One region of the Nocardioides marinus genome, then DNA from elsewhere that is predicted to be linked to it. Evidence: predicted binding sites of a transcription regulator. Region 1 holds the regulator's gene; each other region holds the start of a gene.
What was found. Region 1 encodes LexA, which represses DNA repair genes until DNA is damaged. Its sites were predicted from a motif close to TCGAACANNTGTTCGA; they were not measured.
Positions count from the first base shown of each region.

Region 2: a site for LexA is predicted at 3,036-3,051, ahead of BKA05_RS03950 (HNH endonuclease signature motif containing protein). Genes of this name have one in related genera too.
Region 3: a site for LexA is predicted at 2,125-2,140, ahead of BKA05_RS10275 (HNH endonuclease signature motif containing protein). Genes of this name have one in related genera too.

Region 1 is NZ_JACBZI010000001.1:503,001-507,929, reverse strand. It holds gene BKA05_RS02555 (hypothetical protein) at 72-419, shown strand; gene BKA05_RS02550 (LysM peptidoglycan-binding domain-containing protein) at 680-1,072, opposite strand; gene BKA05_RS02545 (SDR family oxidoreductase) at 1,296-2,108, opposite strand; gene lexA (transcriptional repressor LexA) at 2,266-2,997, shown strand; gene BKA05_RS02535 (alkaline phosphatase D family protein) at 3,197-4,929, shown strand, end outside.
Region 2 is NZ_JACBZI010000001.1:818,560-823,488, forward strand. It holds gene BKA05_RS19970 (LCP family protein) at 1-541, opposite strand, end outside; gene BKA05_RS03940 (acyl-CoA thioesterase) at 567-1,070, shown strand; gene BKA05_RS03945 (LCP family protein) at 1,189-2,637, shown strand; gene BKA05_RS03950 (HNH endonuclease signature motif containing protein) at 3,065-4,564, shown strand; gene BKA05_RS03955 (DUF3626 domain-containing protein) at 4,584-4,929, opposite strand, start outside.
Region 3 is NZ_JACBZI010000001.1:2,165,526-2,170,454, forward strand. It holds gene BKA05_RS10265 (glycosyltransferase family 4 protein) at 1-77, shown strand, start outside; gene BKA05_RS10270 (GNAT family N-acetyltransferase) at 101-565, shown strand; gene BKA05_RS10275 (HNH endonuclease signature motif containing protein) at 621-2,111, opposite strand; gene BKA05_RS20040 (hypothetical protein) at 2,606-2,731, opposite strand; gene BKA05_RS10280 (MmpA family trehalose lipid delivery protein) at 2,809-4,533, opposite strand; gene BKA05_RS10285 (lipopolysaccharide biosynthesis protein) at 4,628-4,929, shown strand, end outside.

The DNA of each region.
Region 1 (4,929 bases):
GCCACCGGGCGCGACCGCACCGCTCGGCGGTTCGCCCCGTGACGCGTGGGGCGATCGGGGACAATGGCGCGGTGGCTGGGAGCGGAGGGAAGCACGGATCGCACAGCGGCCCGCGCCCCCCGGCACCCCACCGGACCCGTCGCCTGCTGGCCCTCACCGCCGGGGTCACCGGCCTGGTCGTCGCCTGGGGCTACCTGGTCTGGGCGGCCATCGACTTCGGCACGACCGCACGCGAGGGCAGGACCGCCGCCTGGTGGTTCCTCGCCCTGGCCTCCCTCGGCGCGGTGGCCTGCCTCTTCGCCGGCCTGTTGGTCGGGCTGCGGCTGCTGCGCGAGCTCGGCGTCGTCGCCCCGGACCCAGCACCCGGCACCGAGCCCCCCGCTCCGCGACCCAAGGGCGGCAAGCGCGCCGCGCGCTGAGCCTGGCCCCGCCCAGGACGGCCGGTGCGCGAAGGTCTGACTGATATCGGTCGAACCTGCGGGTTCGCGGTCGAAGGTTCGACCGCGCACCGCAAGGTCTGACTGACATCAGTCAGACCTTGCGGCCCGCCCAGCACCACCGAGGGGCGGTCCCGCCGTGGGCCCGCCCCTCGTCTTCCCCGTGGTTTCGCCGGCCGGGGTCGAATCGACCGGCGAAGTCTGTGCGCCCCTTCCGGGGCGGTGCTCCCGTCGCGTCGCGCTCAGCTGTCGGCGGGGACCCGCAGCCGCTGACCGGCGACGAGCATGCCGCTCTCGAGGTGGTTGAGCTGCTGGATGGTCGACATCATGTCGCGGACGTCGCCGCCCTCGGCCCGGGCCGAGGCGATGTCCCACAGGGTCACCCCGGTGCCGACCACGATCGTGTCGGTGGGCACCGGCTGCCCCTTCTCCGAGGTCGCGACCGAGCCGCCAGCGAAGGCCACCGCGATCGCCACGGCCACCAGCAGGCCGACCACGAAGACCACCAGGCGACCGCGCCGGGTCAGGCGCAGACGGCCGTCGGTGCCAGCAGCCGAACGCGGTGCCGAGCGCGGAACCGGACGGGCGGAGGTGCGGGCCGGGAGGTGGACTGCGGGAAGGACCATGGTGCTCATCGGGATCTCCTGGGGAAGGCGGAGTGGGTCTGCGAACCGATGTCTACCGACGACCACCGACAGTCCCGGTCAGGGAGGACCGGGCGGGCCTGGGGCCGACGGCTCGACCACCAGTTCGATCGAACACGTGTACGAGAGTAGATCAGGTGTTCGAACGAGATCAAGGGTTTCTGCGAACAAATGTTCGACTGCCCCTGCGTGGGCCGCGAGCCCACCCACCCCGTCAGCCGCGGCGGAGCGCCCGACGACCCTGGGCGGCGAAGAGCGCGGTCCCCTTGGCGGCGACGCCGGGAGCCAGGGAGATGGTGCGCATCAGGGCCCCGCGCCACACCGGCACCGTCCGGATCACGCGGCCGGTCCCGACCAGCCCGACGGCCGCCTCGGCGATCTCCTCCACCGACAGGATCCGACCACCCGAGTGAACCAGGGCCGCTCCCAGGCCTTCGGGGTCCTGCTCGTCCAGCATGGCCGTCCGGACCCCGTCGGGGCAGATCGCGTGCACCCGCACCCGACGCGCCGTCTCGGCGGCCACGGACATGGTGGCCGACACGGTCGCGGCCTTGGTCGCGGCGTACACGCTGTAGCCGGGGACCGGCCCCAGCCCCGAGAGGGAGGCGGTGTTGACGATGTCGCCGGAGCCGTCGCCGAAGGCCTCCAGCGCAGCGCGCATGCCCCACAGGACACCCAGGAGGTTCACCTCCACCAGCCGGCGCACCTGCTCCTCGGAGAGCTCCGAGAGTCGCCCGTCGTCGCCGACCCCGGCGTTGTTGAACCAGGCGACCAGACGACCGTGCCCGGCCGCCACCTCGGCGACCGTGCGGTGCGCCTCCGGGTCGCGCACGTCATGGGCCAGTCCGGCGACGGCGCCGATCTCCCGCGCGGTCGCCTGCACGGCCTCCCCGTCAACATCGGTGACGACCACGGCGTACCCCTGGGCCACCAGCAGCTCGGCGATCCCGCGGCCGATGCCGCGAGCAGCACCGGTGACCACGGCACTGCGCTGGATGGGGGCGGCGGGGACCGGGCGGGGCGTCATGGCCCGAGTGTGCTCGACACGCCGATTCGAACACATGTTTGATCGCGGACCGGATGAGTCATAGCGTGTGAGCACCACGACGCAGGCCGTGCCACACCCGTGCCGCCGCGTCCGCGGGCGCACCCTGCGGGCCGGTGGTCGAACCAGGAGGACCCCCATGGCGACCAGCCACGACGACGCCGCCCCCGGCGTGAGCGCGCTCCCCGACGGCCCGCCCGACGCCAGCGGGCTCACCCCGCGCCAGACCAAGGTGCTGGAGACCATCCGCGACGCGGTCGCCCAACGCGGCTACCCGCCCAGCATGCGCGAGATCGGCCAGGCCGTCGGCCTGACCAGCACCTCCTCGGTGGCCCACCAGCTGAAGGTGCTGGAGGAGAAGGGCTTCATCAAGCGCGACGGCAGCCGGCCCCGCGCCCTCGAGGTCTTCCTGCCCGAGTCGATGGCCGCACGGCGCGCGATCTCCTCGGCCGACGAGAGCTCCTTCGACGAGACCGGGGTCGGCGACACCCTGCCCGCCGCCTCCTACGTGCCGATGCTCGGCCGGATCGCCGCGGGCGCGCCGATCCTCGCCGAGGAGCAGGTCGAGGACGTCTTCCCGCTGCCCAAGCAGCTCGTCGGCGACGGCCAGCTCTTCCTGCTCGAGGTGCGTGGTGAGTCGATGATCGACGCCGCCATCTGCGACGGCGACTACGTCGTGATCCGCCAGGCCAACACCGCCGAGAACGGTCAGATGGTCGCCGCGATGATCGACGGCGAGGCCACCGTGAAGACCTTCTCCCGCAAGAGCGGGCAGGTGTGGCTGCTGCCGCACAACGACGCCTTCGAGCCGATCGACGGCACCCACGCCACCATCCTCGGCATCGTCACCGCCGTGCTGCGCAAGGTCTGAGGGGTACGCCGGCGGCGGGTGGTCTCGACGCCCGCTCGTCGCTGGCGCTCCTCACTGCTCGACCACCGGTAGGCGCGGGGTCTCGACGCCCGCTCGTCCACCGGGTCGCGGGCGGTCGCCTGGTGAGCACCGGGTGAACGGACGGTGCTCACTCCGGCGAAACCGTCACGAAACAGGGGGCGGCGTCGTTGGATGAGTCGTGACCTCGACGAAGCCGCCGACGACGCCCCCCACCTCGTCCTCCTCCCCCTCCGCGTTGCCCCGCCGCACCGTCCTCGCGACCGGCGCCGCGGGAGCCGCCGCGGCCGGGGTGCTCGGCAGCGGCGTACGCCCTGCGCAGGCCGACCCGACGGGGCAGCCCGGTGCGGCCGACGGGGCCGAGCGCGGGAAGGCGACGCACGAGGTCTTCCAGCACGGGGTCGCCTCGGGTGACCCGTTGCCGCGCCGGGTCGTCATCTGGACCCGCGTCACCCCCACCCCTGCGGCCACGGCCGGCTCGGGCAAGGGCGGGCCGGTCACCGTCACCTGGCAGGTGGCCAAGGACAAGCGGTTCCGCAAGGTCGTCAGCAAGGGCCGGTTCCGCACCAGCGCCGGGCGCGACCACACGGTCAAGCTCGACGCCAGGGGCCTCAAGCCGGACACCGAGTACTTCTACCGCTTCCGCGCCCTCGGCCAGAAGAGCCCCGTCGGCCGCCTGCGCACGGCGCCGCGCAAGCGCGCCGCCCTGGACAACCTGCGCTTCGGGGTCGTGTCCTGCGCCAACCTCGAGGCCGGCTTCTTCAGCTCCTACCGCGGCCTCGCGGCGCGCGAGGACCTCCACGCCGTCCTCCACCTCGGCGACTACCTCTACGAGTACCCCACCGGCGAGTACGGCATGGGCCAGGACAACGTCGTCGTCCGCCCGCACGACCCGCCGCACGAGATGGTCAGCCTCGAGGACTACCGCCGCCGGCACGCCAACTACAAGGCCGACCCCGACCTGCAGGCCCTGCACGCGCGCTACTCGTGGATCCTCACCTGGGACGACCACGAGGTCACCAACGACCAGTGGAAGAACGGCGCGGAGAACCACGACGAGTCCGAGGGTGACTACAAGGTCCGCCGTGCCCGCGCCCACCGCGCGTACGACGAGTGGATGCCGGTGCGGATGGACGGGACCGCTGCCCTGGGCGACGGCACCCGCCTCTACCGTCGGCTGCGCTTCGGCAACCTCGCCGAGGTCTCGATGCTCGACCTGCGCACCTATCGCGACGAGCAGGTCTCCACGCTCGCGCCGACACCCGTGCCGGCGCTCGAGGCCGAGGTGAGCGACCCGTCCCGCTCCATCACCGGCAAGAAGCAGATGGCCTGGCTCAAGGAGTCACTCACCCGCGGCGACCACGCGCCGCAGTGGAAGGTCATCGGTAACCCGGTGATGATCGCGCCGGTCACCTTCGGCGACCTGCCCAACGACCTGATCGACCCCATCAACGACGTGACCGGCATCCTCCCCGGCGACGGCGCGCCCTACAACGTCGACCAGTGGGACGGCTACACCGCCGACCGCCGCGAGGTCCTCGGCCACATCCGCGACCACCAGGTCAAGGACGTCTTGTTCATCACCGGCGACATCCACTCCGGGTGGGCCTGCGAGCTGCCGCTGGACACCTCCACGCAGCCGCTCTACGGCGACTCCTACGGGGTGGAGTTCGTGTGCTCCTCGGTCACCTCGAACAACCTCAAGGACATCACCGGCGCGCCGCAGCTCACGCCGCTCGTGGAGACCGCGATCCTCGCCAACAACCGGCACATCAAGTACCTCGACTTCGACAACCACGGGTACTCCGTCCTCGACATCACCCCCGAGCGCGCCCAGATGGACTGGTACGTCATCGGCGCCCGGGACGACGCGGCCACCCCGATCGAGTGGTCGACGTCGTACGCCACGCTGGC
Region 2 (4,929 bases), 320 kb from region 1:
AGTCGCGGGGGATCGACATCAGCAGGTTCGGCCCCGAGCCGGTGTGCAGCATCATGATCGTGTCGGTGCGCTGACCGGCGGCGTTGCCGGTGCCGAGCTCCTTGCGCTCCTCGGCGGAGAGCCCGGCCCGGGAGTCGCTGCCGACCATGAGGTACGTCGTGCCGGGCTGCTCGGCCGGCCGCTCACCCTTGGGCTCGAAGCCGGACTCGGAGATCTTCGTCCAGGCGTGGAACGGGGTGTAGACGAGGAAGATCAGCCACAGCACGAGCAGCAGCAGCAGGTACCGCAGCCGGAAGCGCGGTCGGCGCCGCGGACGACGCGCCGAGGGGGGCGTAGGGGCCAGCGGCGGGGTCGGCCGGGGCTGGGGCTGGGGTGAGGGCGTCGGCTGCGGCTGCTGGCGGGGCGCGCGAGGCTGCACCGGGATGCGGCGGGTGGCATCGGGGTCGGCGCCGGTGCCGTCGGCGGGACGACCCTGGGCGCCGTACAGCCAGTCGTAGGGCGGCTTCTCGCCATCGCCGCCGGTGGGGGGACGCTCCGTCATGGCCGGGACGCTACCGTGCGTGCCTGTGGCCTCCCTCGACGCGCGGTCCCCGGCCTTCGCCCGGGTCTCCCTGGCGGTGATGACCCACTCCCCGCAGGCCAACCTGCTCGGGAACGTCCACGGTGGCGAGATCGTGAAGCTCGCGGACTCCACCGCGGGTGCGGTCGCGCAGCGGCACAGCGGCGGCCCGGCCGTCACGGCGGCACTGGACGAGATGGTCTTCCTGGCCCCGGTCCACGTGGGCGACATCGTCCGCACGCTGGGGCAGGTCAACTGGGCGGGGCGCTCCTCCATGGAGATCGGTGTGCGCGTCGAGGCGCAGCCCTGGAACGACCCGAGCGCCGACGGCCTGCACGTCGCGTCGGCGTACTTCGTGTTCGTCGCCATCGACGAGGACGGGCGTTCTCGCGAGGTGCCGCCGCTGGTCCCTGACACCGCCGACGACCTGCGCCGGCACCGGGAGGCCGAGATCCGTCGGGCCCACCGGCTGGCGCGCAAGGCCGAGATCGAGGCGGGTCGGCGCGCCTAGGAAGGACGCGTCAGCGGACTTCCTGATGGTGGTCGAGCGAGCGGCGCGGCTGAGGGACGAAGGCGCGACCCGCGTGTCGAGACCCGTGGGGCGCCTGTGACTGGTGATACTGCTGGGCATGCCCGTCCCTTCCCCCGGGTCGCCCGTCCAGGCAGCGCGCACCTCGGTCGCCGAGCGTGCCGCGCGGATCCGGTTCCGTCGCGCCCTCTCGCTGATGGTGATGACGCTGCTGGCGCCCGGCTCGGCGCAGCTGGCCGCGGGCGGCAACCGGCGCGTCGGGCTCGTCGCGCTCCGGACCTGGGTGGCGATGTGGCTGCTGGTGCTCGTCGGCGGGGTCGCGGTGGCGCTGGACCACGGGCTCGCGCTCACCCTCGGCTCCACCCCCTGGTTCCTGCTGCTGCTGCGCCTGGCCCTGCTGGTCGGCGCGATCGGGTGGGCCCTGTTGTTCATGGACGCCTGGCGCCTGGGTCAGCCGCTCACCCTCGGGCTGGCGCACCGGCGCGCGGCCGTGGGCGTCAACGGCGTGCTGTGCCTCTCCGTCGCAGGCGCGCTGCTCTTCGGTGCGCACGTGGTCGGCGTCCAGCGCGACCTGATGCTCACGATGTTCGGCTCGGGGCAGGTCACCGACGCCCACCACGGCCGCTTCAACGTCCTGCTGCTCGGCGGTGACTCCGGTGCCGGGCGCTGGGGCCTGCGCCCCGACTCCCTGACCGTCGCCTCGATCGACGAGGTCACCGGGCGCACGGTGCTGGTCTCCCTGCCGCGCAACATGCAGAACTTCCCCTTCGAGGAGGGCTCTGTCATGGCCGAGCAGTTCCCCGAGGGCTTCGACGCCGACTACCTCAACGGCGTCAGCACCTGGGCCCAGGACAACACCGAGCTCTTCGAGGGCAGCGACAACCCGGGCATCGACGCCACCATCTCCGCCGTCGAGGGCATCACCGGCCTGCGCATCAACTACTGGGCGATGGTCAACCTGCAGGGGTTCAAGGACCTCGTCGACGCCGTCGGCGGCATCACCTTGAACGTCCGCCAGGCCATCCCCGTCGGCCTGCCCCACGACGACTTCTTCCGCTACATCGAGCCCGGCACGCGCAAGCTCTCCGGCTTCGAGACGCTCTGGTACGCCCGGGCCCGCTACGACTCCGACGACTACTCGCGCATGGCGCGGCAGAAGTGCGTCATGAACGCGATGCTCCAGCAGGTCAGCCCCAGCGTCGCGCTGCGCAACTTCCAGTCCATCGCCCAGGCCTCCTCCGAGCTGATCTCGACCAACGTCCCCGCCTCCGAGGTCGACACCTTCCTCGAGCTGGCGCTGAAGGCGAAGTCCCAGAAGATCTCGACGCTCTCGATCGTCCCGCCGATGGTGAACACCGCCGACCCCGACATCGACCTCGTGCACCGGAAGGTGACCGCCGCGATCGAGAAGGCCGAGGGCACCGCCGCCCCGTCGAACGGGAAGACCTCCAAGAAGAACGCCGACGCCCCCGTCACCGGCGGCTCGCTCGGCTCGCTGTCGCAGGGGTATGCCGCCAACCAGGCCGGCGACCTGGCCTCCGCCTGCTGAGTCCTCCGCCCCTCCGCTGGTCGAGCCCCCTGGTGGTCGAGCAGGCGAGCGTCAGCGACCGCACTGGTGGTCGAGCAGGCGAGCGCCAGCGAGCCGTCGTCGAGACCCCGTACGCCGCCAAAGCAACCTCCCCCACGGGGCGACTGGAGGGTCTGTCGTGACCCCCTCTCACGCCACGCCCTCCGGTCCGCTTCGACTCCGTGGTCGGCGTGGGTGGGCGCCTGGACGTTCGCGCTGCAGCAGGTCCTTCATTTGACGAAGGCGTGCTTGCGGTGGGCATTGATTTCGGTACCTGGTTGCGGTCCGGTCAAACGGTCCGGCATTGCTGAGGTGCTCGCTTGGGTTGCGGCTGGATCGTCCTCCACAGATTCACTTCGGAGCCCTCACGACCATTCCGTTCGAACACTTGTTCTAGTAGAATCTGGTCATGGCACTCGGGCACCAGGATCACTCGGCACAGGACACCGCTCCTGTCCCGACCGGTGACCTGCTGTCCCTCGCCGTCGCGCAGAAGCAGGCCGCCGACGACGCCGACCGGCAGCTCTTCATCACCGTCGCCGCCTGGGCCGACCGCCACACCACCGGTCAGCTGCTCCCCGACCTCTACGGCACCTACGGTCTGCCCGACGACAACGCACTGACCGAGGCCGAGAACGCCTGGGTCGCCCGGTTCGGGATGTCGGGTGCCGACACCATGCTCGAGCTCGCCGGCCCCGGTGCCCCCGAGGTCAGCGAGTTCGCGGTCATCGAGCTCGCCGCCGCCCTCGGCCGCTCCACCGACTCGGGGCGGATGCTGCTGTCCGATGCCGTTGAGGCCCGCTACCGGCTGCCGAAGTGCTGGCAGCGCCTGGTCGACGGCCAGGTGCAGGTGTGGCGGGTACGCCGGGTCGCCGACCTCACCCGCACCCTCACCGCCGAGGCCGCCGCGTTCGTCGACGCCCACCTGGCCCACGTCGTCCACACCGCCTCCTTCGCCACCGTCAAGCGGCTCGTCGCCGAAGCAGCCGCACGGTTCGACCCCGAGATGGCTGAGATGGAAGAGGTCGACACCGCAGCGTCCCTGCACGTCCACCTCGACCTCACCACCGCCTGGTCGATCGGCACCGCCAACGGTGTCCACCTGTCGGGTCTGCTCGACCGTGCCGATGCCGAAGAGCTCGAGGCAGCGATCCGCACCATCGCCGACCAGCTCGCCGCCGCCGGATCCACCGACTCGTTGGACGTCCGCCGCGCCAAGGCCCTGGGCTACCTCAGCCGCGGAGACCTCACCCTCGACCTCGACACCTCACCGGCCGAGCCAGGTGGTCGTGCAGCGACGAGCGCCAGCGAGGAGCGGGCGTCGAGACCACCCCGCTCGAGCCGTCCCCGCCAGGTCGTCCTCCACCTCCACCTCTCAGACGCCGCCCTCCGCGGAAACGAAGGACCCGGCACCCCAGAGATCGACCCCGACACCGGCCGGCTCGGTCTCCACCTCGCCCGCCTCGAGAACCACCACCAGACCCTCACCGCCGACACCGTCCGCGAGTGGCTCGCCGTCCCCGGCGCCAACATCGTGGTGAAGCCGGTCGTGGACCTGCACGACCAGATCGCCGTCGACGCCTACGAGATCCCCGACCGCATCAGCCAACGCGTCAAGCTCAAGCGCCCTACCTGCGTCTTCCCGCACTGCACCCGCACCTCAGCCAAGGTCGACCTCGACCACATCGAGGAGTACGTCCCACCCGACGAAGGTGGACCACCCGGGCAAACATCAACAGCCAATCTCGCCCCCCTGTGCAGACGCCACCACCGAGCCAAGACCCACCCATCCCCGAGCTCGACCAGCACCAGGTGGGACTACCAGCAGCTCACCCCCACCACCTGGCTCTGGACCAGCCCCCACGACATCCGCCTGCTCGTCCACCCCGACGGCACCACCGAGCTCTGAGGTTCGGACGCGCTCTGCGTCAGCCGGGGAGCTGTCGGCCGAAGCGTGCCAGGCAGTGCCACACCTGCTTCACGTGCTGGGCGGGGTGCTGGCTTGCCCGCGCTGCCCGCCCCACGAGGTCCGGGGTGAGCCGGTCGCCCAGCGTCCTGGCCAACCTGACGATGTGTGCACCGCGGTAGTCCGGGTCGATGGCGTCAGGAGAGACCGAGAAGCCGGGATGGAACTCGACAGCGCAGCCGAGCCGGTGAGCCGCCGCCTCGACCTCGGTGTCCGCGAAACAAGGGTCGAGGACCACGGCCTCGACGTCCCGATCGAACCTCACGCCCCCGTGCACATGGGCCTCGACGCAGTCGTCCAGCTCGTCC
Region 3 (4,929 bases), 1.7 Mb from region 1:
CCTTCGCCGAGGTCGTCTCCGCGCGGCTCGACGGACGCATCCTGCAGGCCGACGACCCCGGCACCACCCGCGCCTGAGCCGCGCCGGCTCCCGGTCCCCCGTGCGCATCGCCCCGCTCTCCCCGGTCCAGGCGGCCGACATCTGCTCGTGGCGCTACCCGGCGCCCTACGACTGCTACGACATGGCTGGTGCACGGCCTGAGGAGCTGCTCGACCCTGATGCGGGGTTCCACGCCCTGCTCGATGATGCCGACCGGCTCATCGGCTTCCGCTCCTTCGGCGTGGACGGGCAGGTGCCGGGCTGGGCGTACGACGACAGCGCCCTGGACACCGGCGGGGGCCTTCGTCCTGAGCTGGTCGGTCAGGGCCTGGGTAGGGAGGCGATCCGCGTCGGACTGGAGTACGGACGGGCGGCCTTTGCTCCCCCGGCCTTCAGGGTCACGGTCGCCTCGTTCAACCTCCGGGCGCTGCGCACCGTCACCTCACTCGGTTTCGAACGTGTCGGGCAGTTCGACGCCTCGACCGACGGCCGCCGCTTCGAGGTGCTCGTGCGCCAGGTGGGGTGACCGCCCGGGGCGGGTGGGCACGACGACCGTCAGCGGTCGCCCTCACAGCTCCGTGTCAGAGCTCGGTGGTGCCGTCGGGGTGGACGAGCAGGCGGATGCCGTGGGGGCTGGTCCAGAGCCAGGTGGTGGGGGTGAGCTGGTCGTAGTCCCACCTGGTGTTGGTCGAGCTTGTCGAGGCCGGGGAGGGGTGGGTCTTGGCTCGGTGGTGGCGTCTGCACAAGGGGGCCAGATTCTGTGTTGATGTCTGGCCGGGTGGTCCGCCCTGGTCTGGTGGGACGTACTCCTCGATGTGGTCGAGGTCCACGCGTGCTGAGGTGCGGGTGCAGTGCGGGAAGACGCAGGTCGTGCGCTTGAGCTTGACCCGGGTGGAGATGCGGTCGGGGATCTCGTAGGCGTCGACGGCGATCTGGTCGTGCAGGTCGATGACCGGCTTCACCACGATGTTGGCGCCGGGCATGGTCAGCCACTCACGGACGGTGTCGGCGGTGAGGGTCTGGTGGTGGTTCTCGAGGCGGGCGAGGTGGAGACCGAGCCGGCCGGTGTCGGGGTCGACCTGGGGGGCGCCGGGTCCTTCGTTTCCGCGGAGGGCGGCTTCTGAGAGGTGGAGGTGGAGGACGACTTGGCGGGGGTTGCGGGGTGGTCTCGACGCCCGCTCCTCGCTGGCGCTCGTCGCTGGTCGACCACCTTCATCAGCAAGGTCGAGGGTGAGGTCGCCGCGGCTGAGGTAGCCCAGCGCCTTGGCGCGGCGGATGTCGAGCGAGTCGGTGGAGCCGGCGGCCAGTAGTTGGTCGGCGATGGTGCGGATGGCGTGCTCGAGCTCCTCGGCGTCGGCGCGGTCCAGCAGCCCGGTGAGGGGGACGCCGTTGGCGGTGCCGATGGTCCAGGCGGTGCTGAGGTCGAGGTGGACGTGGAGGGACGCGGCGGTGTCGACCTCCTCCATCTCGCATCCCTCGGGGTCGAAGCGTGCCGCAGCCTCCGCAGCCAACCTCTTGACCGTGGCGAACGAGGCGGTGTGGACGACGTGGGCGAGGTGGGCGTCGACGAACGCCGCGGCCTCGGCGGTGAGGGTGCGGGTGACCTCGGTGACCCGGCGTACCCGCCACACCTGCACCTGGCCTGCTTCGAGGCGGGCCCAGACCTTGGGGAGCCGGTGCTTGGCCTCCACCGCATCCGAGACCAGGGCCCGGCCGGAGTCGGTGGAGCGCCCCAACGCGGCGGCCAGCTCGATGACCGCGAACTCCGAGACCTCGGGGGCACCCGGGCCGGCGAGCTCGAGCATCGTGTCGGCACCGGGCATCCCGAACCGGGCGACCCAGGCGTTCTCGGCGGCGGCGTGGGCGTCGTCGTCGGCGAGCCCGTAGGTGCCGTAGAGGTCGGGGAGCAGCTGGCCGGTGGTGTGGCGGTCGGCCCAAGCGGCGACGGTGATGAAGAGCTGACGGTCGGCGTCGTCGGCGGCCTGCTTCTGCGCGACGGCGAGGGACAGCAGGTCACCGGTCGGGACAGGAGCGGTGTCCTGTGCCGAGTGATCCCGGTGCCCGAGTGCCATGACCAGATTCTACTAGAACAAGTGTTCGAATGGAATGGTCGTGAGGGCACCGAACGAATCTGTGGAGGACGAGTCAGCCGCAACCGAAGCGAGCACCTCGGCGATGCCGGACCGTTCGGGCGGACCGCAACCAGGTACCGAAATCCATGCCTACCGTGAGCACGGCTTCGATGAAGGAAGGGCCTGCTGCAGCGCGAACGTCCAGGCGCCCACCCGCGGCGACCACGGAGTCGAACCGGACCGGAGGGCGTGGCGTGAAAGGGGTTCACGGCAGACCCTCCAGTCGCCCCGTGGATGAGGTTGCTTGTCGTCGTGCGGGGTCTCGACGACGGCTCGCTGGCGCTCGCCTGCTCGACCACCAGTGCGGTCGCTGACGCTCCTCGCACCTCGACCAGCGGAAGGGGACGGCGTTGGCGCGCCTCCTCGATTCGTGTGGGCGCACCGAAAGGCCGGCAGCTCGTGGCTGCCGGCCTTTCGGTGGTACGCGTGAGGCCCTAGTTGGTAGAGCCGTACACCACGACAGGTGCGTTGACGTTCGCAGGGGAGTCACCCTGCGGGCTCGTCTGCGACGAGACGACGCCGACCACCGTGATGGTGGCCACCGCGCCGCCGACGATCATCGCCGCGACGGTGCCAAGAATTGTTCCCACTTCTCCACCCTCCCTCAAAGGTAGGAAAACGTTAGCAGTCTCACGCCCTATCCGGACAAATTCCGACGAAACCGTTGCCGAGCGCAACGGACGCCGCCCACGACCGAGACCAGCAGGACGCCGAGGTGGAGGGTCCAGGCGAGGCCCATGGCGAGGTACCAGGGGCGCGGGGGGACGGTCTCGTCGACCGCAGCCAGTCGCACCACGCGCAGCACGTCGTCGTCGTGCAGCACGGCACCGGCGATGTCGGGGGCCGGCCCGGGAGCGGTCAGGTCCGTGGCCACGGCACCGACGCCCAGGGCACCGAGCGCCGCCGCCCGCGCCTGCGGTGTGGGGCTCTCCAGGGCCGCGCGGACCCGGCGTACCCGTGGGTCCTCCCCCGCGATCACCACGTCGTCGACGACCAGCTCGTCGGAGGCGACGGGCACCGGGACCAGCACCCGCCCCAGCGGGTCGAGGACCTTGCGCCCGTCGTTCCACCCCGGTTGCCGATAGCTCGACAGGGGCAGGACCAGCACGTCGCCGGGCGCGTCGCCCAGAGCGCTGCGCGCGGCGGCGTACGCCGCGGGGTAGTCGACTGCGCCCAGGCGGCCACCGGCACCCCAGGCCCCGTCGGGCAGGACCGTGACCGGCCAGACCACCAGGACCACCGCCAGGGAGACCCGGGCGGCCAGGGGCCAGCGGGCGCCGGACCAGTCCCAGGCAGCGTCGACGGCCACGGCGACCAGGGCCACCAGCAGCGGGACGCACAGGACCAGCAGGCGGGAACCGTCACGCAGCACTCCCCCACCCGGTACGACGGCGGCGAGCACGCCGAAGGGGCCGGGAGCCAGCCACGTGAGGATCGCCAGCACCCACCCGACGGCCCACAGCAGCACCAGCGGGGTCCACGGCACCGCCGGCTCCGTGCCTCTGCGCCGGACCACGGCGATGCCCAGCACGAGCAGCGCTGCCAGGACGACCAGGGCGACCAGGGTCGCCGGGCCGGTCCTGCTGACAGGCACCACCTCGGCGTTCCAGACCCCGCCGAGGGTCAGCGCAGCCAACGGACCGGGGAGGGGCCCCTCGTCAGAGAGCGCGAACAGGCGGGCAGCCGCGGGGTCGGTGACGGCGTCGCGCACGTGCAGCAGCCCGGAGACCAGCCAGGGCGCCTGGGCCGCACCGGCCAGCAGCAGCCCGCGACCCCAGGGGCGCCGGCCCCCGGGACCGACCAGCAGCACGACCAGCAGCGCCAGGGACGTCGCGAGCCCGGCGCTGACGCTCAGGCTGCCCATGAGGACCGCGAGCAGCAGCCACCACGGGGCACGCCCGGTGGCGCGCCAGCGCAGGGCACCCAGGAGGACCCAGGGCAGCGCGGCGTACCCGACGAGGACCGGCCAGTGACCGAGCACGAGCCGCTCGACGACGTACGGGTTCCACTGCCACAGCGTCACCGCAGCCAGCCGGGCGACCAGCCCGACACGGGGCAGGAGCCGGTCGATACCCGCGGTGCCCCCGAGCAGGACACCCACGAGCACCAGCTTCTGCAGCAGTATCCCCGGCACGAGCTCGTCGAGCACCGCCACCCACGCATCGCTCGGCACGGCCCGAGGAAGCCCGCTGCCCAGCCCGAGCACGTCGGCGCGCACGGCCAGGTCGCGGACCCAGACCATGTCGTAGGACAGGACGTAGCCCGGAGCCAGGGCCGGCCCCAGGAGCAGCAGCGCCAGGACGAGTGACCAGACGGCGACCACGACACGCTGCCAGGCCGCACGCGGATCCGGGGTCACCACCGGAGGAGCAAAGCACGTCCGCCCGTCGCTCGCCTTTTCTCCGGCGTTGGCCGACACTTCCCCGGGCGGACAGGACCTCACCTAGTCTCACAGGGTGACGACCACGACTGAGCGGGCCTCGGGGGCCCCAGGCGGACCGGAGGGCGGTCGACGGCTGCCCGACCTGCGCACGCTGCTGCGCAGCAGCGCCGGAATCGCCGTGGCGATGGCGGTCATGAACGTCGCGACGTACGCGTTCCAGATGATCTCCGCCCGGCTGCTCGGGCCCACGGAGTACGGCGCCGTCGCCTCGCTCATGGCGCTGCTCATGGTCGTCGCCGTCCTCCAGCTCGGGCTCCAGGCCACGGGTGCCCGCCGCATCTCGGCCGAGCCCGAGCACGTGGGCCAGATCGAGCG